Regions from separate parts of the Polaromonas sp. CG_9.11 genome, predicted to be linked through region 1. Evidence: predicted binding sites of a transcription regulator. Region 1 holds the regulator's gene; each other region holds the start of a gene.
The links. The regulator sigma-54, encoded in region 1, starts transcription at its own class of promoters, with help from an activator protein. The targets are predictions, from matches to a motif close to TGGCANGNAANCTGCTTT.
Positions count from the first base shown of each region.

Region 1 (7,563 bases):
GCACGTGGGCGGTCCAGCCGGCGTAGTTTTTCTTCCAGTGGGCCGCCAGTTGCGGGAAGAAGTCCGAGGCTTCCTCGCCCCAGGCGTTGTGCGCCTGCTCGCGGCCGGGGTTGGCCGAGCGGTCGCGCGGCGGCTCGAAGCCGCTGTCCTCGCGGCTGTCCTGCTCGTTGCGCGCATGACGCTCTTCCCGGCCTGAGCGCATGTCGCGCTCGGGGCGAACCAGCGGCTGGCCAAATTCATCGACGCTTTGCCCCTGGAACTGCGAACGCCGCTGCTCGCGCTGCTGCACGCCGCTGGTGCCGGCCACGCCCGCCACGTCGATGCGCTCGCCATACGGCGGGTTCACCAGCATCACGCCGCCGGGCGCGGGCGGCATGCGCTGCAGCGCGTCGCCGCCGCGAAACTGCACGGCATGGGCCACGCCGGCGCGTTCGGCATTGCGCTCGGCAAAATCGACCATGCGGAAGGACACGTCGCTGCCAAACACCGGCGCGGTGGGCTCGGTGATCGCTGCTTCGGCCTGGTCGAGCAGGCCTTCCCACACGTGGCCCTGGAAAGGCAAATACTTCTGGAAGGCAAAGCGGCGGTTGATGCCCGGCGCGATGTTGCAGGCGATTTGCGCCGCCTCGATGGCAATCGTGCCCGAGCCGCAGCACGGGTCGTACAGCGGCACGCCTTGCTTGCACTGCCCTTCGTCGCCACTCCAGCCGCTGGCGGCGATCATCGCGGCGGCCAGCGTTTCCTTCAGCGGCGCGTCGCCCTTGTCCTCGCGCCAGCCGCGCTTGAACAGCGGCTCGCCCGAGGTGTCGATGTAGACCGTCACCGTGTCGGTGGTCAGGTGCACATACACGCGCACGTCGGGCCAGCGGGTGTCGACGCTGGGGCGCACGTCGTTGAACTTGTGCCGGAAGCGGTCGGCAATCGCGTCCTTGATCTTCAGCGCGGCAAAGTTCAGGCTTTGCAGCGGGCTGTGCTGGGCGGTGATTTCGACCTTGAAGGTCTGCGCGGGCGTGAACCAGACTTCCCAGGCGACACTGGCCGCCGCGTTGTACAGGTCCTGCTCGCTGCGGTAGGGGCCGTGCTGCAGCTCGATCAGCACGCGCTGGGCCAGGCGGCTGTGCAGGTTGAGCTGCAGCGCTTCGCGCCACGAGGCCTGCAGCTGGACGCCGGCACGCCAGGCTTTGCCCTCGATGCCGGTGATGCGCTGGACTTCGGCGGCCAGGAGGTTTTCGACGCCGGCGGCGCAGGGGAGGAAGAGTTGGAGTTGGTTCATGGTGTTTTCAGGTTGGGCTGCTGCGGCTGTGGACTGCAGGGGCAGTGTGCATCGGCTGGCGGACATGGCAAGGGCCGCCCTCGGTATCAGCCCTCACCCCCGCCCTCTCCCAGAGGGAGAGGGCGTAAGAAAAGGCAGCAGCACGGTCTTTGCGCACCCACAAATCTTTCCCGGCTGGCTCCTTCTCCCTCTGGGAGAAGGCAGGGATGAGGGCCAGCGGACATTGCAAAAGGCGCATGGCCTGTTCAGAGTGCCTTGCGCAGATTGGTCGGCGCAATGCGCAATGCCTCGCGGTATTTGGCCACGGTGCGGCGGGCGCATTCAATACCCTGCTCCTTGAGCATTGCTGAAATCTGGCTGTCGCTGAGCGGCTTTCTGGGGCTTTCGGACGCCACGAACTGCTTGATGAGTGCGCGCACGGCGGTGCTCGATGCATTGCCACCGGTTTCGGTGCCCAGCCCGGAGCCAAAGAAATACTTCAGCTCGAAAGTGCCGAAGGGCGTGCCCATGTACTTGGCCGTGGTGACGCGCGAAATGGTCGATTCGTGCAGGCCCAGCTCGTCGGCGATCTCGCGCAGCACCAGCGGCCGCATGGCAAGATCGCCGTGGGTGAAAAAATTTTTCTGCCGCTCGACGATGGCGTTGCTGACGCGCAGGATGGTGTCGAAACGCTGCTGGATGTTCTTGATGAACCAGCGCGCTTCCTGCAACCGCTGCTGCAGCGCCTGGCCACCGCCCCTGCCGCCGTGCTGCCGCAGTGCGCTGGCGTAGATGTCGTGGACCCGCAGCCGGGGCATGACGTCGCTGTTGAGCGTGACCTTGAAGCCCCGGCCGGACTTGACGACCAGAACGTCGGGAACGACCAGATTGCGTTCCACATTGGCAAACCGGCGTCCGGGCTTGGGGTCGAGCCGGGCGATCAGGCCGATCGCGCCCTTGATGGTGTCTTCGGTGCATTTGCACAGGTGCGACAGTCGCTTGACATCGCGCTTGGCCAGCAGTTCCATCGGCTGCTGGCAGATCGCCATGGCGGCGCGCGACTCGATGCTGTTTTTGCAGTCGAGCAGCTGCAGTCGCAGGCATTCGGCCAGGGTACGCGCGCCGACGCCGCCAGGCTCCATGTGCTGGAGCAGTTGCAAGGCGATGGCGAAGGGCTGCTCCAGTTCTTCGGCCTGCTCCGGGTTGCCGCTGGCCAGTCCGGCAGCGAGTGACGCCAGGCTGTCTTCCAGGTAGCCGTCGTCATTGAGCGACTCGATCAGGAAGTGCAGGGCGGCCCGGTCGAGTTCGGACAGCCGCAGGCCGAGCGCCTGCCGGTGCAGGTGGTCCTGCAGCGACACATGGGCGCCGGTCAGGTCGGAGGCTTCGACGTCGCTGTCGTCCAGGTTGTTCTTGCGCGCCGGCGCGTCGCCGCCCCATTCGCTGTCGTCGGGCAAAGACTCGACCGAGCCATCGCCTTCCCAGCTTTCTTCCAGCGCCGCCTCGGTGCCGGCCTCTGCCGTGTTTTCAGACTCTTTTGATGTGCTGGCGCTTGCTGTGTCTGTATTTGCAGCTATTGAATCTGTAGCAGACTCGAATTCACGGCTGTCCTGGCTGACCGGGGTGTCGGTGTGCTCCAGGCCAAACTCCTCGCGCGGCGCGCTGTCGTCCGCCAGTTCGAGAAAAGGGTTTTCGTCGAGCATCTGCTCGACTTCCTGGCTTAGCTCCAGCGTCGAGAGTTGCAACAGCCGGATCGACTGCTGCAGCTGTGGCGTGAGCGCCAGGTGCTGCGAGACGCGAAGGGACAGGCCTTGTTTCATGAAGATATAGCCCCCACGCTCCCCGCTGCGCGTGGTTCGCTGCCCCCCGAGGGGGCTGCCCCGCCTGCAGTCCGGCAAAGCCGGTCCTGCGGCCGGTACTGGGGCTGGCGGGGATGCCCTGCCGTCCCACCTGATGTATCCAGCGATGCTAGGCGCAAGATTGTCACAGGCGCGGCTGGCAACCTTTCCCGCTCGTGCAAGTACCGGCCGCGGAACTGGCTTTGCCAGGCCGCAGGCGGGGCAGCTCCCCCGGGGGGCAGCGCAGTACATAAAGTGACAAGCGTGGGGGCCATTGCTACATCTTGAAGTGTTCGCCGAGGTAGACCCTGCGCACATCGGCGTTGTTCACGATCTCGGCCGGCGTGCCGTTGGCCAGCACGTGGCCGTCGCTGATGATGTAGGCGTGGTCGCAGATGCCCAATGTTTCGCGCACGTTGTGGTCGGTGATCAGCACGCCGATGCCGCGCGACTTGAGGAAGCCGATGATGCGCTGGATCTCGATCACGGCAATCGGGTCGATGCCGGCAAACGGCTCGTCCAGCAGGATGAAGCGCGGCTGGGTGGCCAACGCGCGGGCAATCTCGACGCGGCGGCGCTCGCCGCCTGACAGCGACAAGGCCGGCGAGTCGCGCAGGTGGCTCACGCGCAGGTCGTCGAGCAGCGCATCGAGCCGCGACTCCAGCTCGGCGCGGGCCAGCGGCTTGCCGGCGGCATCGCGCTGCAGCTCCAGCACGGCGCGCACATTTTCCTGCACGCTGAGCTTGCGGAAAATCGACGCTTCCTGCGGCAGATAGCTCAGGCCGAGGCGCGCGCGCAGGTGGATCGGCATGTGCTCGACCGGCTGGCCGTCGATGGAAATCTGGCCCGCGTCGGCGCGCACCAGGCCGACGATCATGTAAAACGACGTGGTCTTGCCCGCGCCATTCGGGCCCAGCAGGCCGACAACCTCGCCTTTTTGCACCGACAGCGACACGTCCTGCACCACCAGCCGGCTGCCGTAGGACTTTCGCAGTCCCTGCGCGACCAGGCTGCTGGGTGTGTCAAGGCGGACTGCGCCCTCCTGCGGAGGAACCGTTTCAATCGTTCGATTCATGGGGTCAGGGGGCTTTCGGGGCTGTGCCGGTGCCCAGCGTGGTGCTGGGGCGTAAAACGGGCGCCGGTCCGCTGGCCGGCGGCGCTGCCGTGGCGCCCGTCGCAGGGGCGCGCGGCGACAGCATGGCGCGGACCCGTCCGCCAGGGTTTGCCGCAGTGGCAGTTTTCGCGCCGGCATCAACGGTGAACACGTCGGTGTTGTTGTCGTACACGATCAGCCCGCCGGTGGTTTCGTCGCTCAGCGTCGCGCCTTTGAACCGGCGCACCACGGCGCGTTTGATGAACTTGACCAGGTCGGCGCGGCTGTCGTATTCGATGCGTTCGCCTTCGCCTTCGATGTATTCATCGACGCCGTCGCGCTTCTTGCGGTAATAGGCAAGCTTGCCCGGCGCTGCCGTGGCCACGGCCAGCTGGTAGCCCTCCGGGTCCTGACTGACATCGACCTGCGCGCCCCGGATGATGGTCGTTCCCTTGGTGATGACGACGTTGCCGGTGAAGACACTGGTCTGGTTGAGGTCGTCATAGCGCAGGGAATCCGCCTCGGCATTCATCGGCTTGTCGCGGTCGGCTCTTTCCGCCGCGGCCGGAAGCACGGCACCCGCTGCCAGGATGGCAGCCAGGAGAAGAGGGAAAAAAGGGGTTTTCATGAGGCACGGTTCTTGCGGGTGATATTTTTTCAATTGTAGCCATGCCGGCAGGGCCAGAATCCTCTAGAAAATAATCGGTATTCCCCCCTGGTCGCCAGTCTTGACTTGCACTGGCAGCCGCCGCTGAAACTAGCCTTCTTCAGATCTTGTGGCGAGCAAGCGGCCCTGCTGCGAAAAGCGTGCTTCCCGACAGCAAGCGCATCACCTGAAACCGTGTGCTTCCGGCAGTATCGGATGTGACTGGCTTGCAGCTTGCAGGCGCACACGCTCTCCGACGTCGTACGAGCCGAAAACTTCACGCGCCGAACGGGTTTCGGGCAGCACATAAACAATGCCGTCCGTTCCGGTGAAAGCAGGACTCACCACGTTTTCGTAAAACTTGACGGGAACATTGATGCAGCCATAAGAAATTCGGCGCTCTGACGGCAAAGAACTGGCCAGCCTTTCGGCGCGGCGTTCCTTGGCATTGCCAGTGACCACACGATGCATGGAGATGGCCGTGTCGTAGTCCACCCAGAGCATTTCATCGCCCTTCAGGTTTTTGTCCAGGTTGGCCACGAAACGGCCTGCCGGCGTGGTGCGTTCCTCCGGGCGAATGGTTGACAGCTTTTTGGTTCCGATGCCGGGGACTGAGTGATCGCCTCTGGCCAGTCCGAGCAGCGCGGAAGATTCTCCGCGCAGTTGGCCCTTTGCATCGAACACAAATACCCTGGCCTCCAGCTTGTCCACGATGACAAAGGGCTTGTTGAGGTTGTCGCCTGAATCAACCACCCAATTGGCCACATGTCGGGCTTCTTTGGAGGCGTTGGTCTGTTCAAAGTTGGCGCGTTTTGCGCTTTTTCCCGCCACTGCGGGTTGCGTTTGCGTGACCGTTGGGACGGCGCCGCCTTCAGCGGACAGAACAGACGATGCCAGCCCAGGGTCTGGCAAGTGCGCAGCATCATGCGATGCATACGCCTGGGTGCAAATCAATCCTGTGGCCAGCAAGCCCAGAAAAACTTCTCGCATCATGAGCGCCAATATTTTTCAGGTTTTTCCATAACAGCCTTTTTAATTGCGTTCCGGTTTGGGCTTGCGTACTGGCGCCTCGTATTGCTCGGGCGGCGGTGGGACTGATACCACAACAGGCGCAACAACCGGTGGTGCCGGTGGTGTGACAACTACCAGAACGGGCGGCTGCACAGACGCTGGCGGAAGCACCGTGAAAACGTACCCAGGAGGAACGACGGCAGGCGGTGTTGACGGCGTCAACACGGGAGGCAGTGGACGTGGCGTATTTTCCTTAATTGGAACGACCGGTGGCACCACAGGCGGCACCACGACCGGTGGCACCACGACCGGTGGCACCACAGGCGGCACCACGACCGGCGGCACCACCGCTGTGATATTCGCGGTCGTTGTTGAAACAACCGGGCCACAGCAAGGAACGGCCAAGGCGTATCGATTGGCGTCTGCACCGCCCAGGCTGTAGCCGGTCAAGGTGATGGTCTTGTTCACTCCCACGTCCGGGGTAGCGAAATTGGCCGTACTGCCGGGGCCTGCAACCAGCGTCACATCGCCCACAGGGCTTCCTTTCAACGAAGCGACCGTTGCCGTGGTGGTTCCGTCGGCGATTTTGTCCTGGCCCTGAGCAAATACCAGCATGTGCTGGATGGGCGCGGCACCGATGATGTTGCCAGAGTAATCGGTTGGCGTGGTGTACGCGACCGGATTGTAATAAATGGTCGTCGGCGCATTCGTGACAGTCGCAGCCGGTGCCAGCGGAGCAAAAACAACCGTGCCGCCAGCGCCCGGGGCACTGGCGCCATACCCGGCGCTCAGCACCAGGCCAAGCGGCAGGCCCAGACTTTGACCGGGAATGATGCTGGTGGTGTGGGTCAGTGTGATCTTTCCCTGAATGTTGACATCGTTTGCGGCGCACATGGTGACGTTGCCGTTGGTTGTCGACAAAGCGCCTATCAAGTTGATGTCATTGCCGGCACTGAGCAAAACGCTTCCGTTGGTCGTCGTGATGTCTGCGCCCAATTTCACATTCACATCGCGCCCGCAGCACACCGCCAGGTTTCCATTGGTGGCAGTGATTGGCTTGTTGATGTTGACATTTCCTTTCGCCAGCAACGTCAGCGTCGTCGGGTTCGAACTCGCTGACCATGCGATGGCGTCGTTGACATGAATGTCACCGTTGCCGGGTGTTGCTGTGTACAGACTCGTCACAGGCGGGGTACCGGCGACCATGACATCGTTTCCGGTTGCCGTGCTGATGGTCACGCTGTTGGTCACCAGCAAGGCTGAAAGCGTCGTGCCAGAGATGTTGTCCGTGGACAGGCTGCCAATGGTGAAGTCCTGCGGGTCAATCAGCCAGGTGCCCGTTTTACCCTGCGCCGCCTCAGTGGTGACTTTCACCCCGCTGGCGATTTTCACACTGGCCGCAGAGGTTTCGATGAAGCCGCCATTTCCGCCTGCGGGTGCAGAAGCGTCCAGCGTGCCAGCCACATTCACCGTGCCATTTGCCATACCGCCCATCAGCATGATCGTGCCGTTGACGTTTTGCAGCGTCTGTGCCTGAACCACGCCGGTGTTGTTGACCGCATTGGACAGCAGGCTGCCCGCTGCCTGGGTGGTCATCAGCACCTGGCCACCGTCGGCCCGGATCACTCCGCCGTTGTCCACCAGCGCATTGACCGCGCCCTGATCGACGGTGACGCGCAAGAGCTTGTCGCCTGCGACATCAAGCGTGACGGCGTTGCCTGCGGCC
Region 1 is NZ_JADOVE010000013.1:114,718-122,280, forward strand. Features, by position in the region: gene IWX85_RS12380 (class I SAM-dependent RNA methyltransferase) at 1-1,273, opposite strand, end outside; gene IWX85_RS12385 (RNA polymerase factor sigma-54) at 1,519-3,069, opposite strand; gene lptB (LPS export ABC transporter ATP-binding protein) at 3,365-4,162, opposite strand; gene lptA (lipopolysaccharide transport periplasmic protein LptA) at 4,167-4,808, opposite strand; gene IWX85_RS12400 (L,D-transpeptidase) at 5,010-5,819, opposite strand; gene IWX85_RS12405 (filamentous hemagglutinin N-terminal domain-containing protein) at 5,859-7,563, opposite strand, start outside.

Region 2 (7,884 bases), 100 kb from region 1:
GGCGCGCACTTTTTCAATTTCCGCCGGATAGGTCGCGCCGACCACCAGCCCGAGCTGGCCGTTGAGGTTCCACGGGCCTTGCGCCAGCCGGGCGATGTGTTCGTAGAGCAGCGGCTGGCCTTCGACCGACGCCAGGCGCTGGCTTTGCAGGTCGTCGCCGCCGGGGTTGGAGGTGCGGCAGAGCAGGAAGGCGCCCTTGCCGGGGTACTTCAGGTAGGGCGCGACCGAGTCAAAGCCCATGAAGGGCGACAGCGTGACCGCGTCGGCGCCGTAGCGCTCGAAGGCTTCAATCGCGTATTGCTCGGCGGTGCTGCCGATGTCGCCGCGCTTGGCGTCCAAGATGATGGGCACCTGCGGCGCGCTGCGGCGCATGTGCGCCATCAGGCGCTCCAGCTGGTCTTCGGCGCGGTGGGCGGCAAAGTAGGCGATCTGCGGCTTGAAGGCGATCACCAGGTCGGCGGTCGCATCGACGATGGCGGCGCAAAAATCGTAAATCCGGCCGGCATCGCCCTGGAGTTTTCCGGGAAACCGCGCCGGATCGGGGTCCAGCCCGACGCACAGCATGGACTGGTTCTGGCGTTCTGCGGCGCCGAGCATGTCAAGAAAGGTCATGCCCTTATTGTAAGAAGCGCACGCTCAGCCTGCGCGCGCCGCCAGGCCCATGGCCAGGCACAGGTCGTCCCAGGCCTTGGCCTTGTCCTGCGGGCAGCGCAGCAGGTAGGGCGCGTCATGCGTCACCACGGCGCTACGGCCGTGCAGCGCATGCGGCTGGCCGCGCAACTTGCCGAAGGGCTCGCTGGATGCCAGCAGCGCCTGCGCCGCCAGCCGGCCCATGACCAGCACCATATCGGGCCGCGCCTGTTCAACCAGCGCGCCCAGCGCGGCCAGGAATTCGTCCATGGCCCCGGCGATGGTCTGGCGCACCAGCGGCGCGAACAGCACGGCGCCGGCGTCCTGGTGCAGCCGGGCGGCGCGCAGCATGTTGTCCAACAGCCGGCCGGCATCGCCCTCGAAAGCCGGGGCATCCAGCGCGGCCGGCGGCGCTTGCGCCAGCACCAGCCAGCGCGCGCCACCGACCCGCGCGGTGTCGGCATACAGCCGCTGCGCCGGGCCCAGGCGCCAGCCGGGCTGGACGCTGCCGTCGGAGATGTGGACGGACGGCGCCGGCGACGGCGTGGGCGGCGCAGCGCGGACAGGCCGGGGCGCCGCCGCATCCTGCCGGGCGGCTGGCGCCAGAGGTGCAGCAGCCGCCAAGGCACTGTCCACCTGAAAATTTTGACCAGAACCGGCCTTTGCGCTTACCGGGAATGCATTAGCTGCTATGACTTCGATAGCAGGCGGCATTTCAACCACCGGCGCCAGGGGTTGCCAGATGCGCACGCCCATTTCCTGCAGCATGGCGCGCTGGCGCGTGTCGAGGTTCAGGCGCATGGGGGACGGCTTTTCATCAGGCTTCACAACTTCAGGCTCATGACGATGGCGTCCTCGCCCCGGGGCGATGCCGCGCTGGCCGGGTAGTAACTGCGACGCGTGCCGACATGGCGAAAGCCATGGCTTTCGTACACCGCCCGGGCGCGCGCATTGCTGACGCGCGCCTCCAGCCACAGCCACTGCGCGCCCTGCCCGCGCGACCAGACGCCGAGCGCATCGAGCATCACCCGCGCCCAGCCCTGGCGCTGGCAGGCGGGCGCCACCGTGATGTTGAGCAGATGCACCTCGTCCACGCCCTTCATGGCGACAAAATAACCCAGCAGTTCGGGCTTGTCCGCCGGGCCGGCGGCCAGCAGCTGCGCCTGGTAGCCGGCCTGCAGCGAATCGAGGAAATTGCGCTCGCTCCACGGATGCGGATACGCGCTGTGCTCGGTCCGAAGCACCGCCGGCAGCCAGGCGTGGGTCATGGTTTCGAAGCGGGCTTCGAGCAGCTGGAAGGGTTGAAGGGCGGCGTTCATGCGCAGGGCCTGTCAGCTTTGCAGTGGCATCACCGGAGCCGCTGGAATCAGCGACGCGGCCAGGGCAGCGGCCTTGGCCCGGGCGCGCTCGTCGGTGGTCTGGGCGACCTTGTCGCGCACATACAGCGGCAGCGCCTGCGCAGCATCAATGCATTGCCCGGCGGCGGCCAGCGCGGGCGCCAGGCGCAGCAGCGCGGTGGCGGTCGGAAAGGCCTCGATGCAGTCCAGCGCGGCCAGGCCTGCGGGCAGCCGGCCGGCATACACGGCGAACACATTGCCGGCCAGCAGCTGCGGCGCCGCGCCAGGCACCAGGTTTTCGGGCCGGATCAGCTCGCAGCCCATCAGGGACGCGCAGGAGCCGCGCCTGAATTCATAGCTCTGCACATACATCTCGTCCATGCGGGCATCGAGCAGCGCGGTGATGGTCAAGGGCGCGTCACTGTCGGCCATGGCCCCGTAGCGCTGAAAGCGCGCCTCCTCGGCAACGGCCATCAGCGTGTCGATGGGCAGCACCGGGATGCCCGCGCCGTGGTTGGCGCCGAAGGCCAGCCCCTGCGCCACCGCGCAGGCGGTGCGCAGCCCGGTGAACGAGCCCGGTCCCCGGCCAAAGGCAATCGCATCCAGCGCGCCCAGCGTCATGCCGGACTCGCTCAGCAGCGCCAGGATCGCCGGGATCAGGGTGGTGGAGGCTTGCGCCCCGCCCGGGCCGCTGCGCGGCCAGACGCGCGTGCCGTCGGTCACGGCAATCGACAGGCGGTCGGTGCTGGTGTCAAACGCGAGGAATTTAAGAGGTTTAGGCATTGAATCGGGCTCTAGCCCATTAGAGTCGGGCACTGTCAGCTATTAATTTGATAGTTTTTAGCGGCATGAGACCAGGTGGCGCACGCAGCAACCCCAGTCGTGGTGCCGCGATTATCCGGCCTGGCTGCTTGCGCTACCGGGCGGCCCATAATGACACTGTGCTTTTTTCGCGGCGCTTTCAGCGCCATCATCCTTCAGCCCGCAGCCCCTGGCTCCCCCCTGGCAGGCTCAATACGCGCTACCGCAGTGGCACGCACAAGCCAATCGCTGCGCAAGAAAAAGACCCCCATGAAAATTATTGGCTACATTGCAGTCCTGCTCGTGACATTGGCCGTTTTGCTGCTGGGTGCGGGACAGCTTGGGTTTTTGGCGGGCCAAGCGCCGGGTGATCTTGGTGTGCGCCAACACAGGCTCAAGCCGCCGTCGCTCACGCCCAATAGCGTTTCAAGCCAGACAGCGCTTTACCCTGACAACCCGCAGCGCGTTGATGCCGAGGTGGCGCCACTGAGTTACACCGGCGACGCAAAGGCCGCAATGGCACGGCTTGCAGGCATCGTCAGCAACATGCCGCGCACCACCGTGGTCACCCGTGAGCCGGCTTACCTCTACGCGCAGTGCAAGACCCAATGGCTGGGGTTTACCGACGATCTGGAGTTCTTGCTCGACGAGCCGGCAGGCGTGATCCAGGTGCGCTCGGCGAGCCGGTTGGGCAAGAGCGACATGGGCGTGAACCGCAAGCGCGTTGAAGCGCTGCGCCAACAGTTCGAGCAGGGTGGCGCGTAAAGGGGTTTAAAGGGGTTTAAAGGGGTTTAAAGGGGCTTAAAGGGGCTTAAAGGCGCATCAAGGCGCCGCGTCTTCCTGTCGTCGTGCGCTTTAAGCGCGCCCGCTGAAGGGCTCGGTGCAAACTGAAACCCCTGGGACGGTTCACGGGCGCCCGAATTAAACACCCTTATTTTTACGCTCAAGACGTAACGCGGCAGGACAGCGCGAGAATTGCGGATGCTTTTTCCTTTCCTGTCCCACAGTGCGACTCCTCACACCCGCGCCCACCCCGGCTGCAACGTTCGCCTGACCCAAGGCCTGTTGGCCGGGCTGGTAGCACTGATCAGCTTGAATGCCGGTGCCCAAGCCCTGCCGCCCGAGGTCGAGGCCCTGCTGGCGCGCGCCAAGGTGCCGCGCGAAGCCTTCGCCGCCGTGGTCGTCGATGCCGCGCCGGCCCTGAACGGCCGGGCCGCGCCGCTGCTCAGCCACCGCGCCGGCAGCGCCATGAACCCGGCGTCGGTCATGAAGCTGGTCACGACCTATGCCGGGCTGGAACTGCTCGGCCCCGCCTACACCTGGGCCACGCCGGTCTACACCGACGGCCCGGTGATTGATGGCGTGCTGAACGGCAACCTGATCATCCAGGGCCGGGGCGACCCCAAGCTGGTGATGGAGCGGCTCTGGCTGCTGCTGCGCCGGGTGCAGGGCCTGGGCATCCAGCGCATCAGCGGCGACATCGTGCTTGACCGCAGCGCCTTTGCCGCGTCCACGCAAAACCCCGGCGACTTCGACGGCGAGGCGCTGCGCCCCTACAACGTCCAGCCCGATGCGCTGCTGGTGAACTACAAGTCGGTGGTGATGTCCTTCGCGCCAAGTCCGGGCAGCGGCAGCGCCAGCATCAGCTACGACCCGCCGCTGGCCGGCGTGCGGATGCAGGCCAGCGTGCCGTTGTCGGCGGGAAGCAACGGCCGCGCCGCCCTGGGCGACTGCGGCGACTACCGGGCGCAGCTCCAGCCCGACCTGACCGACCCGCTGCGCATGGCGTTTGCCGGCAGCTATCCGGCCGCCTGCGGCGAAAAGGTCTGGGCCATCGCCTACCCCGACCCGGCCGGCTATGCCGCGCGGGCGATTGCCGGGCTGTGGCAGGAAATGGGCGGCCGGCTGGACGGCCGGGTGCGCGAGGGCGCCGCGCCGCCCCGCCTGGCGCCGGCGTTCGAGATGCTCTCGCCGTCCCTGGCCGAGGTGATCCGCGACATCAACAAGTTCAGCAACAACGTGATGGCGCAGCAGCTGTTCCTCACGCTCAGCCTGCAGCGCCCCGGCGGCGCGAGCAACGAGGCGTCGCGCGAGGCAGTACGCGGCTGGTGGCTGGCGCGCTTTGGCAGGGCGGACGGCGGGGAGGATGGGCCGGTGCTGGACAACGGCTCGGGCCTGTCCCGGCTGGAGCGTGTCACGCCGCAGGGTTTGGCGCGCATGCTGCAGACCGCCTATGTGTCGGGCGCCATGCCTGAGCTGATGGCGTCGCTGCCCATCACCGGCGTTGATGGCACGCTCAAACGCAGCAAGTCGCTGGTGTCGCAAGGCTGGGCGCACCTGAAATCGGGCACGCTGCGCGACGCCACCGCGCTGGCCGGCTATGTTCACACGACCAGCGGCCGGCGCCTGGTGGTGGTCGGCATCGTCAACCACCCGAACGCCCCGGCGGCGCGGCCGGCGCTCGAAGCGCTGGTCGACTGGGCGGTGAAGGAAGGCAGCCGGTGAACGCCATGAACCTGACCGACCTTGTCGGCTCGGTGGCGGCCTTCTTGACCACCGCGAGCTTCCTGCCGCAGGCCTGGCTGAGCTTTCGCACGCGCGATGTCAGCGGCGTGTCGCTGGGGATGTACAGCGTGTTCACCGCTGGCGTGGCGCTGTGGTTGGCCTACGGCTGGCTGCTTGGCTCCTGGCCGATGGTGATTGCCAACACCATCACGCTGGTGCTGGCCCTGGCGATTCTGGCAATGAAGCTGGCGTATGGCCGCAAGCCCGGCCGGCGCCGCAGCGTGGTGGAATAAGGCGACTCGCAACCCGGCGTACACCCGGCCATGCCAGTCACGCCGGTCATGCACCAAAATGTTCAAGGGGGAACCTCCGCAGGGCGGCCCAGGCGGCAAGGGTTTTCCCGAGCCGATGTTCTCCGGTTTCTGACACCTGCACGGCGCCAGAGACGATAAGCCCATCCCACGCCCTGGCACCATACTTGCACGCACGGGACCCAGGCAAACCGGCAAGACACGACCACGCTCAACCACTTTCTGGCGGCAAATCCTATGTATATCAAAATTGGTTTCGATATCCAGTTGGCCATCACGTCGCCGATGGCGCTGGTGTATGTGCTGCATGTGCATCCGTCACGGCGCGACGACCTGCTGGCGCCCGAGGTCGTGCTGATCGAACCCCACCTGCTGGCCGACGAGTACCTGGACGCCTTCGGCAACCGCTGCGGGCGCGTCAATGCGCCGGCCGGGGTCGGCGAAGTGCGCTTTCACAGCGAGTCCATCATCCGCGACTCGGGCCTGCCCGACGAGGTGGACTGGGCCGCCAGGCAGCACGACCCGACCGAACTGCCGCCGGCCACGCTGCAGTTCCTGCTGCCCAGCCGCTACTGCGAGGTGGACAGCGAACTGCTGCAGTTCGCCTGGAACCAGTTCGGCCAGGTGCCGGCCGGCTGGGCACGGGTGCAGACCATCTGCGACTATGTGCACCAGCACATCCATTTCAACTACAGCGCCGCCCGCGCCACGCGCACCGCCGTCGAAGGCTGGCGCGAAGGCACCGGCGTGTGCCGCGACTTCACCCACCTGGCGGTGACGCTGTGCCGCTGCATGAACATCCCGGCGCGTTACTGCACCGGCTACCTGGGCGACATTGGCATTCTCCCGGTGCCCTACCCGATGGATTTCAGCGCCTGGTTCGAGGTCTTCCTGGGGGGCCGCTGGTACACCTTCGATGCGCGCCACAACACGCCGCGCATCGGCCGCGTGGTGATGGCGCGCGGCCGCGATGCCGGCGACGTGCCATTGACGATGGCTTTCGGGGCCAACACGCTGAAAAAGTTCGAGGTCACGACCTGCGAAGTCGATACGCATGGCCATGCCATCCGCACGGTGTGACCCTGGCGCCTGTCGCTGACACGCTGGCCGGTGACGCCCTGCTGATCACCTGCGAGCATGGCGGGCGCGAGGTGCCCGCCAGCTATGCCTCGCTGTTCGCCGGACATGAAGTCTTGCTGCAAACCCACCGAGGCTGGGACCCCGGCGCGCTGGAACTGGCGCAGCAGATGGCCCGTGCCCTGGGCGCGCCGCTGTTTGCCGCCACCACCACGCGCCTGCTGATCGACCTGAACCGTTCCATTGGCCACCGGCAGCTGCATTCGCAGGCCACGCGCGGGCTGCCGGCAGCCGCCCGGCGCGAGATGGCCGCACAGCATTACCGGCCGCACCGCGATGCGGTCGAATCGGAAGTCGCACGCCTGATTGCCGGCGGCCGGCGAGTCATCCACGTGGCCTCGCACAGTTTCACGCCCGAGCTGAACGGCGTGGTGCGCCAGGCCGATGTGGCCTGGCTGTATGACCCGAGGCGCGCCGGCGAGGGCGCGCTGGCAGCGCGCTGGCTCAGCGCCTTGCGCCGCCGCCGGCCCTCATTGAAGCTGCGGCGCAACTATCCGTATGAAGGCAAGGGCGACGGCCTGACGTCGTTGCTGCGCAAGCGCCATGCGCCCGGGCAGTATGTCGGCCTGGAACTGGAGGTGAACCAGCGCTTTTACCTGGCGGGCGGCGACGCCTGGGCGGCGTTGCGCGGCGACATCACCGGGGCGCTGGGCGATGCGCTGGCGCTGGCGCTGCCGCTGCCGGTGTGACGAAACGCAGGCAGCACGGCTTCGGTCATCGGGGATACTCCGAAGCTATTCAAAAATTTCGCGAATCGAACAGCCCCTGTCCACAGCCCCCACCTGGCCCCAATGCAAGACGGACGCCGGCCGCTTAATGCGCGAAGCCTGATTTTGAAGAAGGTTTGCCCCTGCGGCCCAAGCGGAATCATGGAAAATCGACACCCATTCGCGTCAACTGAAAAAAGATACACATGAACGAAGCCACTGAATTTCCAGTCCTGCCCGACCGCCTGTCGGTCGATCCGCGCAGCCCGCACCATGTTGCGGCCGTGTTCGAACATGACGTTGGCATTCGCCTGAACGACAAGGAACACATCAACGTCGAGGAATACTGCATCAGCGAAGGCTGGGTGAAGGTGCCCGCCGGCAAGACGCTGGACCGCAACGGCCGGCCGCTGCTGATCAAGCTCAAGGGCAAAGTCGAGGCGTTTTACAAATAAC
Region 2 is NZ_JADOVE010000013.1:10,153-18,036, reverse strand. Features, by position in the region: gene pyrF (orotidine-5'-phosphate decarboxylase) at 1-612, opposite strand, end outside; gene IWX85_RS11900 (uracil-DNA glycosylase family protein) at 637-1,431, opposite strand; gene rimI (ribosomal protein S18-alanine N-acetyltransferase) at 1,455-1,949, opposite strand; gene tsaB (tRNA (adenosine(37)-N6)-threonylcarbamoyltransferase complex dimerization subunit type 1 TsaB) at 1,962-2,750, opposite strand; gene IWX85_RS11885 (DUF1499 domain-containing protein) at 3,039-3,533, shown strand; gene dacB (D-alanyl-D-alanine carboxypeptidase/D-alanyl-D-alanine-endopeptidase) at 3,750-5,273, shown strand; gene IWX85_RS11875 (SemiSWEET family sugar transporter) at 5,279-5,566, shown strand; gene IWX85_RS11870 (transglutaminase family protein) at 5,822-6,664, shown strand; gene IWX85_RS11865 (N-formylglutamate amidohydrolase) at 6,661-7,410, shown strand; gene IWX85_RS11860 (DUF3297 family protein) at 7,635-7,883, shown strand.
Region 2: a site for sigma-54 is predicted at 5,741-5,758, ahead of IWX85_RS11870 (transglutaminase family protein). Genes of this name have one in related genera too.

Region 3 (7,884 bases), on a different contig from region 1:
AGTTTGGTGCATCGCAGCATGATACAGTTCCGTGCTGCTGCCTGCAGTAAACGCTAACATGCTGGTTTTGCGCCGATATGGCCTGTTTTTCACTTCCCAACAGCCTTGCCCAGCTCCTGTTGCACCCCTCTTCTTACTGAATCCTGAAGGTTTCCCATGAAAATTCACGAGTACCAAGGCAAGGAAATCTTGCGCAATTTTGGTGTGCCAGTGCCGCGCGGCATTCCGGCGTTCACGGTGCAAGAGGCGGTGGAAGCCGCACAAAAGCTCGGCGGCCCGGTGTGGGTGGTCAAGGCGCAGATTCATGCCGGCGGGCGCGGCAAGGGCGGCGGCGTGAAGGTAGCCAAGACGATTGAAGACGTCAAGCGCATCGCCGGCGAAATCCTCGGCATGCAGCTCAAGACGCACCAGACCGGCCCCGAAGGCCAGAAGGTCCGCCGCCTGTACATTGAAGACGGCGCCGACATCCAGAAGGAATACTACGTGTCCCTGGTGACCGACCGTGCGACCCAGAAGGTGGCCTTCATCGCGTCAAGCGAAGGCGGCATGGACATCGAGGAAGTGGCCCATTCCACGCCCGAGAAGATCATCACCGAGTTCATCGACCCCCTCACCGGTCTGGGCGACGCACAGGCCACCAAGATTGCCAATGCCATCGGCCTGCCGGCAGAGTCTACCGCCCAGGCCGTGGACATCTTCCAGAAGCTCTACACCTGCTACATGGACACCGATGCGTCGCTGGTGGAAATCAACCCGCTGAACCGCGACAGCAAGAACGCCCTGATGGCGCTGGATGCCAAGTTCAACCTCGACCCCAACGCGCTGTTCCGCCACCCTGAAATTGTCGCCTACCGTGACCTGGACGAAGAAGATCCGGCTGAAGTAGAAGCCAGCAAGTTCGACCTGGCCTACATCAGCCTGGACGGCAACATCGGCTGCCTGGTCAACGGCGCCGGCCTGGCCATGGCGACCATGGACACCATCAAGCTGTTCGGCGGCGAGCCGGCCAACTTCCTGGACGTGGGCGGCGGCGCCACGGCCGAGAAAGTCACCGAAGCTTTCAAGATCATGCTCAAGAACCCGGAAGTCAAGGGCATCCTGGTCAACATCTTCGGCGGCATCATGAAGTGCGACACCATTGCCGACGGCATCATTGCCGCCTGCAAGGCCGTGAACCTGAACGTTCCGCTGGTCGTTCGCATGAAGGGCACCAACGAAGACCTGGGCAAGAAGATGCTGGCCGACTCGGGCCTGCCAATCATTGCCGCAGACACCATGGCCGACGCGGCGACCAAAATCGTCGAAGCCGTGTCCAAGTAAGCCAGGAGAACACACATGTCCATCTACATCAACAAAAACACCAAAGTCATTACGCAAGGCATTACCGGCAAGACCGGTCAATTCCACACCCGCATGTGCCGTGACTATGCCAATGGCCGCGAAGCCTTCGTGGCGGGCGTGAACCCCAAGCGTGCTGGCGAAGACTTCGAGGGCATCCCGATTTTTGCCAACGTGAGCGAAGCGGCAAATGCCACCGGCGCCACCGTGTCGGTGATCTACGTGCCGCCCGCAGGCGCGGCCGCCGCCATCTGGGAAGCCGTCGAAGCCAACCTCGACCTGGCGATCTGCATCACCGAAGGCATTCCGGTCAAGGACATGCTCGAAGTGCGCAACCGCATGAAGGCCAAGGAAGCGGCTGGCGGCAAGCGCACGCTGCTGCTGGGCCCCAACTGCCCCGGCCTGATCACACCCGACGAGATCAAGATCGGCATCATGCCCGGCCACATCCACCGCGCCGGCCGCATCGGCGTCGTGTCGCGCTCCGGCACGCTGACCTATGAAGCGGTGGCGCAACTGACCGAAATCGGCTTGGGCCAGTCCACCGCCGTCGGCATTGGCGGCGACCCGATCAATGGCCTGAAGCACATCGACGTGATGCGCGCCTTCAATGACGACCCGGACACCGACGCCGTCATCATGATTGGCGAAATCGGCGGCCCGGACGAAGCCGAAGCCGCTGAATGGTGCAAGGCCCACATGAAAAAACCCATCGTCGGCTTCATCGCCGGCGTGACGGCGCCGGCCGGCAAGCGCATGGGCCATGCTGGCGCCTTGATCTCGGGCGGTGCCGACACGGCCGACGCCAAGCTGGCGATCATGGAAGCCTGCGGCTTCACCATCACGCGCAATCCGTCGGAAATGGCCAAGTTGCTCAAAGCCCTGCTGTAAACCGGCGCATGCACCCGCAGGGCGCGGCGCGAGCCAGCGCAGACTGCGGTTAGCCACAATACAAAGGCCGGTTGTCATCGCTGACAATCGGTCTTTTTCATTTCTCAAGAGGTTTCCATGGAAGAGTTCATGACAGCCAGCTTCTGGCTGGCAGTGGGGCAGATCATCATGATCGACATTCTGCTGGGGGGCGACAACGCCGTGGTCATTGCACTGGCCTGCCGAAACCTGCCGGCCCAGCAACGCACCAAGGGCATCATCTACGGTACGGCCGGCGCCATCGTCCTGCGGGTGATCCTGATTGCCTTTGCGCTGGCGCTGCTGGCCATTCCTTACCTGAAGATCGTCGGCGCCTTGCTGCTGCTGTGGATCGGTGTGAAGCTGCTGGTGCCCGAAGATGAAGGCGACCACAACGTCAGCTCAAGCGACAAGCTCTGGGGCGCGGTCAAGACCGTCATCATTGCCGACCTGGTCATGAGCGTGGACAACGTGCTGGCGATTGCCGGCGCGGCGCAGGGAGCGCACCAGGAGCACCAGCTGGCGCTGGTGATTTTTGGTCTCTTGGTGAGCATTCCCATCATCATCGGCGGCAGCCAGCTGGTGCTCAAGCTGATGGAACGCTTTCCGGTTGTCATCACCCTGGGCGCCATGTTGCTCGGCTGGATTGCCGGCCAAATGGCTTACACCGACCCGGCCGTCAAGCCGTACCTGCCCGAAGGCGCTTACTGGGGGTATGCCGTGGCCGCTGCCGGCGCACTGCTGGTGCTGGTGATTGGCAAGGTAATACAGGCACGCCGAAAGCCGGCGGTCGCGGGCTGAATACTGCGCATTAATTCCTTGTCGAGTGTTTGAGCGTCTGTTAACGTGCAGCCCTGACTGGCGGGACACGGCCGGTTTTTCTCAGGCAAAGCCGGTTGGATCAATGCATTCGCCGGGGCCAGCCGATCCAACAGAAGTCATGCCCATCACCCCATGATGTATGAAATCTTTGCGCAAACCGACCAGGGCCGGGTGCGCAAAAACAATGAAGATGCTCTGGCGTTTGACCCGAAGACCGGCTTGTGCCTGCTGGCAGACGGCATGGGCGGCTACAACGCCGGCGAGGTGGCCAGCAGCATGGCGGTCGCCTTTCTTCGTCAGGAGCTGACGGCGTGGCTGTCGCAGCCCGGCAGCCGCGCCTCTGTCAGGGAACTTCGCCGGACAATGGAAACCTGTGTGAACCAGGTCAACCATTCGATTTTCAGCGCTGCGTGGTCCAATCCTGACTATGCCGGCATGGGTACCACGCTGGTGGCAGGTGTTTTTCTGGAAGCCCGGCTGGTGCTCGGCCATATCGGCGACTCCCGCTGTTACCGGCTGCGCGGCGGTGTGCTGCACCAAATCACCAAAGACCATTCGCTGTTGCAGGAGCAGGTGGACGCAGGGCTGATGACGGCAGAGCAGGCCCTGACGTCGCCGCACCGCAACCTGATCACCCGCGCCCTGGGCGTCGAGGATGCGGTTTCAGTCGAAATCAACGAGCACCGGGTCGAGCCGGGCGATCTGTACCTGATGTGCTCCGACGGCCTGTCGGACATGGTTCTGGACCCGGTGATCGCAGCCATCCTGAATGCCTCCGGCACGTTGCAGCAAAAAGCCGCAGCGCTGATCCGGGTGGCCAACGACGGCGGTGGACGCGACAATATCTCGGTCCTGCTGGTGCAGGCCGCTGAAGATGAAACGCGGCGCGGCCTGCTGTCCAGAATGCTGGGAAAATAGCCTCTTCAGCGTCCGCTGACGGCGACAAGTTAAAAAAACGCAAAGGAAAACCGGGCATGCCGAAAATGATCATTTCCCTGGACGGGGCCGTCCTGAAGGAAGTCCAGCTGACAAAAGACCGCACCTCGCTGGGTCGCCGGCCCTACAACGACATCGTGATCGACAACATGGCCGTGAGCGGCGAGCATGCGGTGCTCAAGATCTCGGGCGCCGAAGGCCACATTGAAGACCTCAACAGCACCAACGGCACCTATGTCAACGGCAAGTCCGTCAAGAAGCAGTTGTTGCACCACGGCGACACGGTGGAAATTGGCAAGTACAAGATCCAGTATGTCGACGAGGCCAATGCGGGTGAAAGCGCCATCAATGGCGCCATCAAGGTGATGTCGGGCCCCGCGGCCGGTCGTGAAATGGCGCTGGTCAAGCCTGTCACCACCATAGGCAAAGCGGGCGTCGGAGTCGCCAGCATCACCAGAACGTTCACAGGCTTTGTGGTTACCCATGTCGAGGGCGACCGCCAGCCCACGCTCAATGGCGTGGCCGTGGGCGTGGAACCGGTGGCGCTTAACCATGGCGACCTGATTGAGCTGGCGGGAACGCAAATGCAGTTTGTCCAGCAGTGAGACAAGCGCTGGCTGATTCAGCGCTTGTCTCGCATTGCCGACCTGATTGCTCAAAGATTCCCCTGTCCACCGCGGTCCCGGGGCACACGGCTGAAAGTCAACGCAAAGCAGGGGAAACCGGGGCTTGCGCGTTGCCTGGCCTATCGTTGATGCTTGCGAAACCGACGCGCGTCCGGGGCCGAATGACGGTGGCCGCGGCCGGTGTGCCAATTTGGTTGAACCGGAACTCAGTCAAGGCGCATTGAAGGAAATTGGCCGAGACAAGCCAATTGAAGCCACAGGGCGCAGAACGTGACGACCGGTACAGATTGTCTTGACGCCGCACGACACACCATGCGGACTGCATGGGAAAAGTGCTGATGGGCCTGATGGATTTGGAAATAGTGCCGTCAGTTGCATCAAGTGACAAAAATGTCGTTCATGTTTTATATTGTGACAAAAAAAGTAATCCGAATGTTTCATATGTGACGAAAATCACGTTTTTCGTGACCAGAAACAGCTTTCATGGCTTGGCACGCAACCTGCAATAGTTCGTGGCAAGTTTTTTTTCCAACCAAGGAGTTTTCTCATGAAGCGTTCCATGCAAATGGCCCAAAAGGGTTTCACCCTGATCGAATTGATGATCGTCGTGGCGATCATTGGTATTTTGGCGGCGGTGGCTTTGCCTGCTTATCAGGATTACACGGTGCGGGCCAAAGTAACTGAGGGGTTATCGCTGGCGGGTGCTGCAAAAACAGCAATTGCAGAAAATGCTGCCAACGGAACTGCGTATGCTTCTGGTTGGACATCCCCTGCGGTAACAAAAAGTGTCTCTGGCATCGAAATTGATGCAGCAGCTGGATTTATTACGATTAACTACACTGCCAGCGCCGGCGGCGGCACATTGATTTTGACGCCACTGAATGGAACCGCAGTATTTTCTGGCGGTACAGCCTCTGCAACCACAGTGCCAACAGCTGGCTCTATTGTGTGGGTATGTAAGGCCGCTGGCACCACTTCTACAGCGGCAGGCACCACAGGCTCTCTTCTTGCTAAATATGCCCCTGCCGTCTGCAGGACTTGAACTAGAGGGTTTTTAAAAAGGCGCTTATGGCGCCTTTTTTTATGTGGTGACTGATTGTTGAATTGTCAAATAAATTGCTTTTGCAGAACGCAAGATATATAGCCGGAGTACTCTGTGTATCTGCTGGATGGATTTTCCCGTCTTTTGAAGGCGGATCTTCGGATGCTTTTCAGCAAATATTTTTTCTTGGTATATTGAGTGCGGGTTCGCTGTTATTTGGATTAAGTGCTATCAATCCACTGGTTAAAAGCGCAGTTTTTGGTGGAATTTTTTTGATGGCGATGACGCCAAATCCATATTTGGGGCGGCAAATTGCTGGTGCTGCTGGATTACTATTTTTTGGATTGGCTTGTCACACAGGAGCTCATTTCCGAAGCAAATCCGGTGGATTGTCTTGGCTCCTATTTGCAATAGTTGTCGCCGCGATTATTAATGCAGTCGAGGGTTTGCTGCAGTGGTTTGGTCTAGTCGGCGAACTCTATCATTGGGTGATAGAGCCTGAAAGACGCGGGATAGCTTTCGGTGCACTGCGTCAGACCAACTTGTTTGCTACGTTTATGTGTGTGGGTTCAGTATGTACGATCTGGCTAGTTCACAGGAGTCGATTGACAGAATCCATGGCGTGGTTTATTTCGGTAATTCTGATGTTTGCCGTAGCTGCTTCTGCTTCGCGGACCGGCATGCTGGAAGTTATAGCGTTGGCATTATCGGCTTTTGTTTTTAAGAAACAGCAGTCACCTGTAGCAAGCCGTTTAATGGTAGGGCAACTGGTGTTGCTGGGTTTGGCCAGTATTTTTTTACCCGTTGTTGCTGAGTGGCATGGATTTGGTTTTTCTTCAGGCGCTGAACGTGTTTCACATACAGCACAGGATCTTCGTCTTGTTATCTGGAGTAATACGACACAAATGATTTTTGAGCATCCTTGGCTTGGATGGGGATGGCGTGAAACAGGTTACGGGCACTACATGACATTGTTCATGCGCAGATACGATGGCCTGTTGGACCACTCTCATAATTTACCATTGCAAATCGCACTGGAATTTGGATTGCCCATAGCCGTTTTATTTTGCGGCTTGTTGCTTCGGGCAATTTACTGGATAAAACCATGGGGGCGCTTGAGTAGTAACAATAGAGAATTATCTCCACCTCTGCCTGAGAGACAATTTGCCTGGATCATTTTGCTATTCATTGTAGGAATACACAGTATGTTGGAATACCCGCTTTGGTATGCGGGATTTTTGTTTTTGACGGGATTGTTTTTAGGTTATTTGTTGCCGGTATCCAGTGTCGAAAAGTCTTTGAATAATTACACGATTTTCTCAATAGGCATTGCAGTTGTTGTTGCAGTAAGTCTGATTTGTTTGGCCATCGTGGCTTGGCGGCAGTACGTTACATTGCTCCCGATTTATAAAACACCTTTCACGAACAACAGAGATATTCATCGCGCAGCTGTAGCCTCTGCAATAAACCAGGCTTCAGGCGCCTGGTTGTTTCGCGAGCAACTGGAGTTTGCAGCGCTTGGGTTGATCGTGGTAACACCAAAGAATGCTGCGGAAGTGCGCCAGCGTGCAGAAAAGCTGCTTCATTTTTCTGCTGAACCTATGGTGATTCAACCTTTGCTCCTAAGTCTTTGGTACCTTCACGATGCAGATGCGTTGCGTTTTCATACGAAACGGTTTTGCCATGCATTTCCATTGGCATTTGAACGTTGGCGTCAAGCGTATGCAAGGCATCCCATGCGGGATGCTGCAGGCGATTTATCTGAAGCATGTCGGCCGAAGAGTCCTTAGTGATGGGGAGTTTTGTGTTTATCTTTTCCGCTGACTTACCCTTGTTCGAATGCGGAATTGTTTGATGCCTTCTCCATCGGCCATTTCTCCCGTTATGTCATCGTTTTCTCTGGTATTTTGGGCAATCCTATTTGCGTTCTCGTGGTTGCTGCCAGTTCACTTTCCACCATGGTCAACCTTTCCTGCGGACGCTTGGTCTGCAGTCTTGGGAAGTGTTGCGGCTTTGATTTTGTTATTCCGCAGCAGTTCTGCGTTGAATTGGCATGGCCTGCCGTGCTTGGCTGCCGGACTGATTTTTCTGCCATGGATTCAGTTCTTTTTTGGGTTACTTCCTTTTGCCGGTCAGGCATGGATATCGTCCGCTTATTTGCTGGGGTTTTTACTGGCCCTGCTCATTGGGGCCCGATGGGAGTTGGCCAGT
Region 3 is NZ_JADOVE010000014.1:32,958-40,841, forward strand. Features, by position in the region: gene sucC (ADP-forming succinate--CoA ligase subunit beta) at 157-1,320, shown strand; gene sucD (succinate--CoA ligase subunit alpha) at 1,336-2,229, shown strand; gene IWX85_RS12605 (TerC family protein) at 2,347-3,048, shown strand; gene IWX85_RS12610 (Stp1/IreP family PP2C-type Ser/Thr phosphatase) at 3,202-3,987, shown strand; gene IWX85_RS12615 (FHA domain-containing protein) at 4,044-4,610, shown strand; gene IWX85_RS12620 (pilin) at 5,179-5,673, shown strand; gene IWX85_RS12625 (PglL family O-oligosaccharyltransferase) at 5,736-7,463, shown strand; gene IWX85_RS12630 (PglL family O-oligosaccharyltransferase) at 7,528-7,884, shown strand, end outside.
Region 3: a site for sigma-54 is predicted at 5,121-5,138, ahead of IWX85_RS12620 (pilin). Genes of this name have one in related genera too.

Region 4 (7,884 bases), on a different contig from region 1:
AACCGCATCACCTGCCGCGACTGGTTCCAGCTGAGCCTGAAAGAAGGCCTGACGGTGTTCCGCGACCAGGAGTTTTCGCAGGATTTGTGCGCCGAGCGTTCAGCCCGCGCCGTCAAGCGCATCGAGGACGTTCGCGTGCTGCGCACCGCCCAGTTCCCCGAAGACGCCGGCCCGATGGCGCATCCGGTGCGGCCCGACAGCTATATCGAGATCAGCAACTTCTACACCGTCACCATCTACGAAAAAGGCGCCGAAGTCGTCCGCATGATGCAGACGCTGGTGGGTCGGGACGGTTTTGCCAAGGGCATGACGCTCTACTTCGAGCGGCACGACGGCAACGCCGTAACCTGCGACGATTTTGCACAAGCCATTGCCGACGCCAATCCGGCGTCCGACCTGTCGCGCCTGTTGCCGCAGTTCAAACGCTGGTACAGCCAGGCCGGCACGCCTCGCCTGCAAGCGCAGGGCGTGTACGACGCCGCCGCGCGCAGTTACACGCTCACGCTGGCGCAAAGCTGCGCGCCTACGCAGGGCCAGCCGGTCAAGGAGCCGTTCGTGATTCCGGTCAGCCTGGGCCTGCTTGGCGTGGACGGCCAGGATGTGCCGCTGCAACTGGACGGCGAAACCGTTCCGGCGGCAGGAACGCGCACCGTCGTGCTGACGCAGGCGCACGAAAGCTTCACCTTCGTCAACATCGACGCCGAACCGGTTCCGTCCATCTTGCGCGGCTTCACCGCGCCGGTCGTGCTGGATTTTGCCTATACCGATGCGCAACTGCTGCATCTGCTGGCACACGACAGCGACCCTTTCAACCGCTGGGAAGCCGGCCAGCGACTGGCTGTCAACCAAGCCGTAAGCGCTATTAAAAATATAGCTACCAGCGCAGACGCATCATGCGCAAACGTGCTAAATGATGCTTATCTGGACGCCATGCGCGAGGTATTGCGCCATCCGTCGCTCGATTCGGCCTTCAAGGACCTGGTGCTGACGCTGCCGTCGGAAACGTACCTGGCCGAACAGCTCGACGTGGTCGATCCGCAGCACATCCATGCCGTGCGCGAAGCCATGCGCCAGCAGCTTTCCACCGCACTGCAAGCCGACTGGGAAGCGGCGTACGAAGCGAACCACGACACCGGCGCCTACACGCCCGACCCGGTGTCGAGCGGCCGGCGCGCGCTGGCCGGCATGGCACTGACGCATCTGTGCCTGGCAGCCCAAGCCAGCGGCGACACCGTCTGGCCCGGCAAGACGCTGCAGCGTTTCAAGGACGCCGGCAACATGACCGACCGCTTCAACGCCCTGGCGGCTCTGGTTTCGAGCAGCCATCCGCTGGCTACCCAGGCACTGGCCCTGTTCCATGCCATGTTCAAGGACGAGCCCCTCGTCATCGACAAATGGTTCAGCCTGCAAACCGGCGCGCCCGACCGCGGCGGCAACATCCTGCCGGCGGTCAGGCAACTCATGAAGCATGCTGACTTCAGCCTGAAAAATCCGAACCGCGTGCGCAGCGTGGTCAGCACCTTCTGCCAGGGCAATCCAGCTGGTTTTCACCGGCTTGACGGGGCCGGCTACACCTTCTGGTGCGAACGCGTCATTGAACTTGACGCCCTCAACCCGCAGGTCGCCGCCCGGCTGGCACGCGCGCTGGACCGCTGGAGCAAACTGGCCGAGCCCTACCGCAGCCAGGCGCACCAGGCAATTGCCCGCGTGGCCGCCCGCTCCGACCTGAGCAAAGACACGCACGAAGTGGTCGCGCGCGCGCTGGGCCATTGAGCCGGCTTGCGATCCACTCACCCTCCTCACCCTGTCCACGGAGTTCTTGATGCCCAAAAATATTTCCCTTACGCGCTATCTGGTCGAGCAGCAACGCCTCGACGGCCACATTCCGCCCGAGTTGCGCCTGCTGATCGAAGTGGTGGCCCGCGCCTGTAAAGGCATCAGCCAGGCTGTCAACAAAGGCGCTCTCGGTGACGTGATGGGCACGGCCGGCAGTGAAAACGTGCAGGGCGAGATCCAGAAAAAGCTCGACATCATCGCCAATGAAGTGCTGATCGAGGCGAACGAATGGGGCGGTCATCTGGCGGCCATGGCCTCGGAAGAAATGGACAGCATCTACGTGGTGCCGAACCGCTATCCGCAGGGCGAATACCTGCTGATGTTCGACCCGCTCGATGGTTCCAGCAACATCGACGTCAATGTCAGTATCGGCACCATCTTCAGTGTGCTGAAAAAGGCCGAGGGCCACCACGGCGTCGAGGAAAGCGATTTCCTGCAGGCCGGCTCCAGTCAGGTGGCGGCGGGTTACTGCGTCTACGGTCCGCAGACCACACTGGTGCTGACCGTGGGCGACGGTGTGGCCATGTTCACCCTCGACCGTGAACAGGGCTCGTTCCTGCTCACGGAAGAAAACGTCCGGATTCCGGCTGACACCCAGGAATTTGCCATCAACATGAGCAACATGCGGCACTGGGACGAACCGGTCAAGCGCTACATCGACGAATGCCTGCAGGGCAAGGAAGGACCGCGCGGCAAGGACTTCAACATGCGCTGGATTGCCTCCATGGTCGCCGACGTGCACCGCATCCTGTGCCGGGGCGGCGTATTTTTGTACCCGTGGGACAAGCGCGAGCCGCAAAAAGCCGGCAAGCTGCGCCTGATGTACGAAGCCAACCCGATGAGCTGGCTCATCGAGCAGGCCGGAGGCGCCGCCACCAACGGCAAACAGCGCATACTTGACCTCCAGCCGACCAAACTGCACGAGCGTGTCAGCGTGATCCTGGGCTCTAAAAATGAAGTCGACCGCGTAACCGCCTACCACGCCGGGCTATAATTGAGGGCTTAAGCCGGTGTAGCTCAGTCGGTAGAGCAGCTCATTCGTAATGAGAAGGTCGGGTGTTCGATTCATCTCTCCGGCACCAATACAAAAAACAAAAGTCCGCTATCTAAACCATAGCGGATTTTTTTTGGGTTAGCACCAGGATCAACACGCGCTAATTGATTCTTGAGAAAAACACTGCCGTTCAGCCCCGCTGCCCAGTGGGTGTGGGTCAGATTCCTGACCTGTTTCAAATAAATTTCACCATGCAGGCACGGCCCGACATTTGAATAGCGTTTGAAATGGGGATTTTTTGTCCACGTGAAATATCGGTCGGTTTCCCGCAGTCAAAGGCTCCAGACTTTCAAGCCCCCCTAACCTCCAAAGGGTAAGCGTTTGAGGCTCCCTCGTGTCATGATCACGGTCCATAACTTAGTTGTTCTTTGCTTCTATGTCGGCACCGGCAGGCGCAGCCCAATCAATGCAAAACGCCACGCCCGAAGGCCGTCCAGTTGGGGGAAATTTCACTCTTCGCCAGCATTGGTAAGCCGGGCCCCGTCACCTGTTGCATTCATTGCATCGAGGTCAAGCTCTGTGTCCAGGCGCTCGGCCAGCGCACTGCCCATCCGGCCGGCATCGCGCAGGCTGTTGACGACCTTGCGCTGCGCATCGAGTGCCTGCAGCAGCGCCGGGCCATGCTCTGCATGGCGGCCCAGCGCTCCTGCGCTTGCGATGCCGATACTGCCCGATTCCAGCCGCGCGATCAGATCCCCGGAACCACCGCCCGACTTTTTCACGGCGGCGATGCTGGCCCGTCGCGCTCGAATCCGCGCGCTGCACTCCTCGCGCGCTTCCCGGTCCGGGTCGCCGACCTGCAGACGCTGGACCAGCGGCAGTAGCGTGATGCCCTGGAACAACAGCGTGGCGATGATGACGATCAGCGTCAGGAAGATGATCGTGCTCCGGAGTTCCCCGTCCCCGCCGAAGGCCAGCGGCAGGGCCAGCGCCAGTGCGAGCGAAACCACGCCGCGCATGCCGGCCCAGCCCAGCACGAACCGCTCGCCGAGCGACGGTACAGAATCATGGCCGATACCGAAGATCGCCACCAAACGCGGCACCATCAGCATCCAGGCCAGGCGAACAACGATGACAGCCGCGCCCAGAATGATGCCGGCACGGACCACGGCCCAACCCGGCCAGTTAACCGCAATCTCGCCGATCAGCAGCCCAAGCAGCACGAAGACCAGCGCGGTACTGACATAGCGCAGGAAACTCCAGACCGTGCGTGCGGCGAGACGCGCGACGGGCGAAGAAACCCGGGCCGACGAGGATCGCAGCATAAAGCCCAGCGTGACCACAGCCAGCACGGCCGAGCCGCCAAAGCGGTCGGCGAGGTGGTAGGCCAGGTAGGGCGTCGCGAGCGAAATGCCAATCTCGAGCGGCACGCTGTCGATACGCCGCCTGAGCAAGCCGGCGATCCAGCCCGCCGCCAGCCCGACGGCTACACCAATCGGTACCTCCTGAAGCAGTGCCAGCAACGCGTGGGTAGCTTCGAACTTGCCGGTGGTCAGCGCCTCCAGTGCGACACCGTAGGCAACGATGGCGACCGCGTCGTTGACCAGTCCCTCACCTTCAAGGATCACCACAAGCCGGTGCGACAGTCCGGTCTTGCCGGCCACGGCGGTGGCGGCAACCGGATCAGGCGGAGCAAGGATGGCGCCGAGAACAACGGCAGCCGCCCACCCCAGTCCGACAAGGAAATGGCCGATCAGTGCAACTGCGCCAATCGTTGCGAGGACGAGGCCGATAGCCAGCAGTGCGATAGGCCGCAGGTTGCGCCGAAACGTCTGCAAAGGCAACGCATACGCAGCTGTCGTCAGCAGCGGCGGCAGGAAGATGAACAACACCAGGTCCGGCGGCACGCGAATCACCGGCAGGAACGGCATCAGGTGCCAGACCACGCCGACTGCAATGCCTGCACAGGCAAAGACGACCGGTGCAGGCACGCTGGTTTTTGGCGTAAACAGCGCCGTCACCAGCGTCAGGCCGAGCACGATGAACGTGACGTCAATCAGGCTCATGGTTGCGTCCTTGCAGACCGTAACAAACGGACACTGGCGCTTGTGTCAGCGAATCCTGGACACCGGTCATATGCGCAGCCAAAACGACTTCAAGCCAGGCAGTGCTGCGAAAAGCATCATTGACCATGCGTTCAAGGCCAAAATGCAGCCGGCAGTCTTGAGCGCGCGATGGCCATCGAGCACCAGATTTCAGGAATTGTGATTCGGTGGTCGAATGTGACCGTATCAAGCAGTTCATGCACTGGTTTCACACTGGGCTTTCCTTTGCGATGCCTGGTGAAGGCATGAAAATCAACGCTGATTGATGTCTCGACTGGATTATTTTCCATCGGGCCCAGGCCGATCCGTTCAGTCAGCCCGTGGCACCAACAACCCATGCCAATTGCGTACGCAGGGCAAAAAATAGTCTTCAATGCACCTGTTTCTGGAACCGGCATATGGCCGAGCGCAGTCTGGATACGTTCGACATCCGCCTCAACCTCAACAGCAGGAAGGCCATCAACCTACGCCCGCCATTCCCCCATTTCCATGTCCTGCCAATACTTGGCGTGCGTGGCCTTGACGCACAGCAGCACCATGCCCGGCGTGTCAGTGCCTTGAGCAAACCATTGCCCCAGTTCAGGGACCCAGTGCTTGTCAAATTCGGCCTTGTCACGGATCAGTTCGGCCCGGCCGGTGACGGTCACATAAAGTTTGTCATCGCCCTCGAATGCCAACTGCACTTCAGGGTTGCCACTGATCTGCTTGACCTTGTCCGATGCTTCATAGGTGAAATAGTAGGACTTGCCGTCAAAGTCAACGTCGGCGTTGTTGCTCATGGGGCGGGCAGCGAGTAACCCGTCTTCGGCCACTGTAACCAGCGAGGCGATATCGAGATTGCACATTTTTTTCGCCATGTCTTTCAAGTCAGTCTTCTGGATGTGCATTTGCATGGATGGTTTACCTTTGACAATCGTGATTGAACTGGGCAAGCCCTACACTATGAAATTGGCTGGGCGGGCCGCATCAGACACCGCGCAGAAAAAACGTAGGAGCAAACGGTCAGCAAGCCTGTTGCGGCCCTACCCTCCAGATGTGAAGCCGCCCCCCTGCGCAGGCAAGACATGTCAGCGCAATTGACCCTTGGTCTGCTTGGCTACAAGATTGCCTCTGATATTTCTTTTTCCAAAGTCCGTGTGGCCTCATTTTCCCGTCGATCTTTGGCCAAGTGAGCATCATGCACATTGAAATTGGGGCAACCCGGCATCCGGTCGACATCACCCGCAGGATCGAGGCCGTGAAAGTTGCAGGTGGCCCGAGATGCCCGAGCATCGCTGCTATAAATGCGACATGCAGGCATGAATCCTGCGTCTGGAACAAAGATTTTGTTGCCTGCAAGACACCTTGATTTGCGTCCTCCCATCTTCCACTGAAAGGCACCCTCCCATGGCCATCCGTGTTGCGCTGCACCACAAAACCAGCTACCACTACGATCGCCTGGTCGCACTGTCACCGCATGAGGTTCGCCTGCGACCGGCACCCCATGCGCGAACCCCGATTCTTTCCTATTCGCTGACCGTCACGCCAGAAGACCATTTCATCAACTGGCAGCAGGACCCCTACGGCAATTACATCGGCCGCTACGTGTTCCCTGAAAAATCAAACCAGCTCGAATTCACGGTTGACCTGGTGGCAGACATGACCGTCATCAATCCGTTTGATTTTTTCGTCGAAAAATATGCCGAATTTTTCCCGTTCAGCTACCCGGTGCAACTGGCCGCCGAACTCAGCCCCTATTTGAAGGCCGACAAGCCCGGAGAATTGCTGGTGGCCTGGGTGGCAGACGCACGGCGCGACCTGCTGAAGAAAAACCTGGCAACCAACGACTTTCTGGTGGCGGTGAACCAACGCCTGCAAGGCGACATTGCGTACTTGCTGCGCATGGAGCCTGGCGTGCAGACACCCGAAGAAACGTTGCAAAAACGCTCGGGCTCCTGCCGCGACAGCGGGTGGCTGCTGGTGCAGATCATGCGCGAGATGGGTTTGGCCGCACGGTTCGTGTCGGGTTACCTGATCCAGTTGCGTGCCGACCAGGCCTCGCTCGATGGCCCTAGCGGCACCGAAGTCGACTTCACCGACCTGCATGCGTGGACCGAGGTGTATGTTCCCGGCGCCGGCTGGATCGGGCTGGACCCGACATCGGGCATGCTGGCCAGCGAAGGCCATATTCCGCTGGCCTGCACGGCCATGCCTTCGTCGGCGGCGCCGGTGACCGGCTTTACCGACAAGGCCGAGGTCACGTTCTTTCATGAAATGACGATCACGCGCATTCATGAAGACCCGCGCGTGACCAAGCCTTACAAGGAAGAAGACTGGCAAAAAATCAACCTGCTGGGTCAGCAGGTCGACGCTGACCTGAAGCGCCAGGATGTGCGCCTGACCCAGGGCGGCGAGCCGACCTTTGTGTCCATCGACGACATGGACGGCGCCGAATGGAACACCCTGGCGCACGGCGACAAGAAGCGTGAACTGGCCGGTCAGCTCATGCATCGCCTGAAAAATCACTTTGCACCGGGCGGGATGCTGCATTACGGCCAGGGAAAATGGTATCCCGGCGAACCCCTGCCGCGCTGGGCCCTGAACATTTACTGGCGCATTGACGGCCAGCCGATGTGGCTCGATCCCACGCTGTTCTCGGACGAGGCCATCCCCGATGGCTATGGCAGCGAAGAGGCCGAGCGTTTCAGCGCCGAATTGGTCAAGGCGCTGGGCTTGCCGGCCCACAGCCAGATTCCCGCCTATGAAGACGTCTTGCAACAAGCCCGGCTGGAGCAAGGCCTGCCGGTGAACCTGGACCCGCTGCAGGTTGACCTGAAGGCCCCGGAGCAGCGGCGACGCCTGGCGCGCCTGCTTGAAGACGGACTGGGCCAGGTCGTGGGCTATGTGCTGCCGCTCAAACCCAGGGACCTGGACCCGAGCATTGCCCTGGGAACCGCCTGGCGCACCTCC
Region 4 is NZ_JADOVE010000004.1:85,133-93,016, forward strand. Features, by position in the region: gene pepN (aminopeptidase N) at 1-1,773, shown strand, start outside; gene IWX85_RS04970 (class 1 fructose-bisphosphatase) at 1,823-2,830, shown strand; tRNA gene IWX85_RS04975 (tRNA-Thr) at 2,843-2,918, shown strand; gene IWX85_RS04980 (sodium:proton antiporter) at 3,340-4,896, opposite strand; gene IWX85_RS04985 (hypothetical protein) at 5,028-5,333, opposite strand; gene IWX85_RS04990 (pyridoxamine 5'-phosphate oxidase family protein) at 5,400-5,828, opposite strand; gene IWX85_RS04995 (DUF2126 domain-containing protein) at 6,322-7,884, shown strand, end outside.
Region 4: a site for sigma-54 is predicted at 6,230-6,247, ahead of IWX85_RS04995 (DUF2126 domain-containing protein). Genes of this name have one in related genera too.